Regions from separate parts of the Variovorax endophyticus genome, predicted to be linked through region 1. Evidence: predicted binding sites of a transcription regulator. Region 1 holds the regulator's gene; the other holds the start of a gene.
The links. Region 1 encodes NrdR, which represses ribonucleotide reductase genes. Its sites were predicted from a motif close to CACNANATNTNGTG; they were not measured.
Positions count from the first base shown of each region.

Region 2: KV106_RS17220 (ribonucleoside-diphosphate reductase subunit alpha) is a predicted target of NrdR. The motif match lies at 1,389-1,402, and genes of this name have one in related genera.

Region 1 is NZ_JAHUTH010000019.1:149,577-151,965, forward strand. Features, by position in the region: gene glyA (serine hydroxymethyltransferase) at 1-715, shown strand, start outside; gene nrdR (transcriptional regulator NrdR) at 740-1,183, shown strand; gene KV106_RS23990 (GspH/FimT family pseudopilin) at 1,202-1,750, opposite strand; gene KV106_RS23995 (type IV pilin protein) at 1,747-2,175, opposite strand; gene KV106_RS24000 (pilus assembly protein) at 2,172-2,389, opposite strand, start outside.
Region 2 is NZ_JAHUTH010000012.1:34,743-37,131, forward strand. Features, by position in the region: gene KV106_RS17210 (sigma-54-dependent transcriptional regulator) at 1-527, shown strand, start outside; gene ampD (1,6-anhydro-N-acetylmuramyl-L-alanine amidase AmpD) at 514-1,134, shown strand; gene KV106_RS17220 (ribonucleoside-diphosphate reductase subunit alpha) at 1,487-2,389, shown strand, end outside.

The DNA.
Region 1 (2,389 bases):
CTCGCTGCGCATCGACTTCGAGCGCTTCGCCAAGGTGGCCAAGGACGTGGGCGCGATCTTCATGGTCGACATCGCCCACTACGCCGGCCTGGTGGCCGCGGGCGTCTACCCGAACCCGGTGCCGCACGCCGACGTCGTGACCTCGACCACCCACAAGAGCCTGCGCGGCCCGCGCGGCGGCATCATCCTGATGAAGTCGCAGCACGAGAAGGCGATCAACAGCGCGATCTTCCCGGGCCTGCAAGGCGGCCCGCTGATGCACGTGATCGCCGCCAAGGCGGTGGCCTTCAAGGAAGCGCTGTCGCCGGAGTTCAAGGCCTACCAGCAGCAGGTGGTCAAGAACGCCCAGATCGTGGCCGAAACGCTCACGCAGCGCGGCCTGCGCATCGTGAGCGGACGCACCGAGAGCCACGTGATGCTGGTCGACCTGCGCGCCAAGGGCATCACCGGCAAGGAAGCCGAGGCCGTGCTGGGCAGCGCCCACATGACCATCAACAAGAATGCGATCCCCAACGACCCCGAGAAGCCGATGGTGACCAGCGGCGTGCGTGTCGGCACGCCGGCCATGACCACGCGAGGCTTCAAGGACGAAGAGGCCCGCATCACCGCGAACCTGATCGCCGACGTGCTCGAGAACCCGCGCGATGCCGCGAACATCGAGGCCGTGCGCGCCAAGGTCCATGCGCTGACCAGCCGTTTCCCGGTCTACCGCTGATCTCGAAGAAGAAGCCCTGACCGCATGAAATGCCCTTTTTGCGGTCATCTCGAAACGCAGGTCGTCGAGACCCGCGTTTCGGAAGACGCCGACTTCGTGCGCAGGCGCCGCCAGTGCGGTGCCTGCGACAAGCGCTTCACCACCTACGAGCGTCCCGACGTCAATTTCCCGGTCGTGGTGAAGAAGGACGGCAGCCGCGCCGACTTCGACTCGACCAAGGTCCGCGCCTCGATGATGCTGGCGCTGCGCAAGCGGCCGGTGAGCATCGAGCAGATCGACAACGCGCTGCTGCGCATCGAACAGAAGCTGCTCGCCAGCGGCCTGCGCGAGATCGAGTCGACCAAGGTCGGCGAACTCGTGATGCGCGAACTCAAGAAGCTCGACAAGGTCGCCTATGTGCGCTTCGCCTCGGTCTACCGCAGCTTCGAGGACGTGGACGAGTTCCGGCAGCTGCTGCGCGACATCTGAGCCGCGGCCGGCGAAGGCCTACCCGCCGCCCCGCCCGCACACCCCCGTTCCGCATTCCCCCGCCTGGTCGGGATTGCAGCTGCGCGCGCGCCCCGACGCCGAGAGGACGATGGCCGCGCGCCGTCTTGTCTCGGCCTTGAACACGAGACAGCCCGCGCCGAAGCCCGCATTGCGCGCGCGCCGCGAGAAGCCGTTGCCGTCGTAGTGCACGCCCTGCACCAAGCCGTCGCCCAACCCCGGGTCGACGGCGATGCCCGGCGGCAGCCTGTCGAAGCGGCGCAGGACTCGCGGCGCGCCTTTGCCCTCCGGGTCGGCGACGACCGCCCAGCCCCCGTTCCACCCGGCGCCGCCTTCCGCGAGCACGCTGACCGGCTCGCCGCGCCGGATCGCTTCGATCCGTGCCATCCCGAGCGCGGCGACGAAGGCGTGCGAGGCGGCCTCCAGCCGCTGGTGGAGCAGCAGCGCGCGAAAGCCCGGCACGCCGACGGCGGCCAGGATGGCGACGATGGCGATCACGGTGAGCAGCTCGATCAGCGTGAGCCCGCGTGCCCGTCCCGCGCGCTTCATTGCCAGCACCGCTCACGCTGCGCGCCGTCGCAGCCGCGGCCGCCCGTGCTGTCCAGCCACAGGTTGCCGACCGGCGGGTCCGAGAAGCCGGGCTTGAGCCGCGCCGAGAGCCGCAGGCAGTCGTCGAGGCTGCGCTGGCCGTCGCAGTGCTCGCTGCGCACGAGGTACTTGCCGCCCTGCCCGTTCTCGGCGGAATCGCCTTCGTAGCGCCGGTAGCGGCCATCGACGGTGAAGTGGCGCTCCTGCTGCTGCATCTGCGCGAGCAGCGCCGAACGCGCCTCGGCGCGCCAACTGCGATGCGCCGCATCGAGGTACGAGGGGAAGGCGATGGCCGCGAGGATCGCGACGATCGCGAGCGCGATCAGCAACTCGATCAGGCTCCAGCCGAGGGCCGCGCCCGCTCGGTGGCAGCGGCGGGAGATCATGGCCGCGTCCTTTGCGGGTCCGGCACCTGCCGCCAGCTGAGGCGGCCGGCCCGCCGCGCTGCCGTGGCGTCCTCGAGCGGCTGGGCCACCGACACCGCCTTGTCCCGGCGGGTACCGGGGCTCAGGACCGCGAGCCGCCGGGTCTCGGTCCTGCGCCCGGTCGGATCGGCGGCGCCGTACGAAGCATCGCCCTGCTGGACCACCAAGGGCGCTC
Region 2 (2,389 bases), on a different contig from region 1:
GCATCGCGCAGGACGGCGGGCTGCCCGCGCCGCGCCTGTCGGACGCACTGCTGCGGCAGCTCGCGCAGCATCCGCTGCATGGCAACGTGCGCGAGCTCGAGAACCTGCTGCACCGCGCGGTCGCGCTGTACGACGGCGACGAACTGCAGCTCGACCTGATGGATGGCGCGGGCAGCGGCGGCTGGATGGCGGCCGCTCCCGGACCCGCCGCGCCGCACGCCGCAGCGGCCGCGACGACCGCGGCAACCTCTCCACCCGAGGCTTTCGAAGCGAAGCCCGTCGTGGCCGCGCCCCCGCCCGCGCCGCGCCCCGTGGTACCCACGCCGCTGCCCTCCGACCTGCAGGCCTACCTCGATCAGCAGGAGCGCGAGATCCTCGTGCGCGCGCTGCACGAGAGCGGCTTCAACCGCACGGCCGCGGCCGCGCGCCTGGGCATGAGCCTGCGCCAGATCCGCTACCGCATCGCGCGCCTGGGCATCAGCACGCCCAACGGCGACGATGGCGCGAGCAGCCATGTCGACGACTGAAGACGGCGCGCTCGGCCCCAAGGACGATGCGCTCTGGCGCGACGGCTGGTACCGCTTCGCGAAGGCGCTGCCCTCGCCCAACTTCGGGCCGCGCCCCGCGGCTGCGCGCGCGCGCATCGACCTCGTGGTGCTGCATTCGATCAGCCTGCCGCCCGGCGAGTACGGCGGCGACGCGGTGCAGCAACTGTTCACCAACCGGCTCGACTGGGACGCGCATCCTTACTTCGAAAGCATTCGCGGGCTCGAGGTGTCCTCGCATTTCTACGTGCGCCGCAACGGCGAGCTCTGGCAGTTCGTGAGCGGCGACGACCGCGCATGGCATGCGGGCTTGTCGTCGTGGCGCGGCCGGGACAACTGCAACGACGACTCGATCGGCATCGAGCTCGAGGGCCTCGAGGGCGGGCCGTTCGAGGACGCGCAGTACGAGACGCTCGCGAGCCTCGCCGCGGCGATCGCGCAGCACTATCCGATCGCGCACATCGCGGGCCACGAGCACATCGCACCGGGCCGCAAGCAGGATCCCGGCGCCGGCTTCGACTGGCACCGGCTGCGCGATCACCTCGGCTGGGGTCCACACATGTTTCCCTCGCAGGTGGTGGACCGCTAATTTTTTCAATCGATGCGCGCCGTGCGATGCGCTGGAATCGCGGTGCAGCAATCGCTCCATTCGCAAACGCGATGCGTAGCAACCATGCGCCTTGCAGGCCCAAATCGGCTCGGAAGCCGCATGGGGCGCGGGTTGCGAGAGGATGAGCCAGTGTTCATGCGGCAAAGATGGCCGCGAATCACGAAAACTGTTTTCCTCTCCCTCTTGAAGGCTGAAGGAAAACGCTACATCTAGTGGGTTGTACACCCCCTGCACCCTAGATATAGTGTCTCCCGGCCGGCCTCAGCGCCGACGAAGCGGCCCCAGCAGCGCCGCTCATCCAACAAGAATTTTGCCAACCGAGAGGAAGCGAATGCAAACAGCACTGAACACACCCACCGCCGCGCGTGCCATCCCCTCCACGCCGCCCCAGTCCCCCCGCGACACCGCCGGTTCGCCCACCGGACAGAACCTCGCGCACTACCAGATCATCCGCCGCAACGGCGCCGTGGTCCCGTTCGAGCCGAACAAGATCGCGATCGCGATGATGAAGGCCTTCCTGGCCGTGCACGGCACCCAGGGTGCGGCCTCGGCCAGCGTGCGCGAGACCGTCGACGCGCTGACCCAGGCCGTCGTGAAGGCGCTGGTGCGCTCGCGTCCGGGCGGCGGCACCTTCCACATCGAGGACGTGCAGGACCAGGTCGAACTGGGCCTGATGCGCGGCGGCCACCAGGAAGTGGCGCGCGCCTATGTGCTCTACCGCGAGCGCCGCACCCAGGAACGCGCGAAGCAGGGCGAGCAGGAAGCCCAGATCGCGGCCCCCGCGCTGCACGTGCTGGACCGAGGCGAACGCGTCGCGCTCGACGTCAGCGAACTCAAGGGCCTGATCGAATCGGCCTGCCAGGGCCTGGGCGACAGCATCACGGCCGCGCCGATCGTGGCCGAGACCATGCGCAACCTGTACGACGGCGTGCCGCTCGACGAGGTCTACAAGGCCTCGATCCTCGCGGCCCGCACGCTGATCGAGAAGGATCCCGACTACACCTTCGCCACCGCACGGCTGCTGCTGCACACGATCTTCAAGGAGATCGTCGGCCGCGAAGTCATGCCCGCCGACCGCGCCACCGCCTACGCCGACTACTTCCCCTCGTTCATCAAGAAGGGCGTCGAGAACGAGCTGCTCGACGAGAAGCTGCTGCAGTACGACCTGCCCCGCCTGGGCGCGGCGCTGAAGGCCGAGCGCGACAACCAGTTCGACTACCTCGGCCTGCAGACC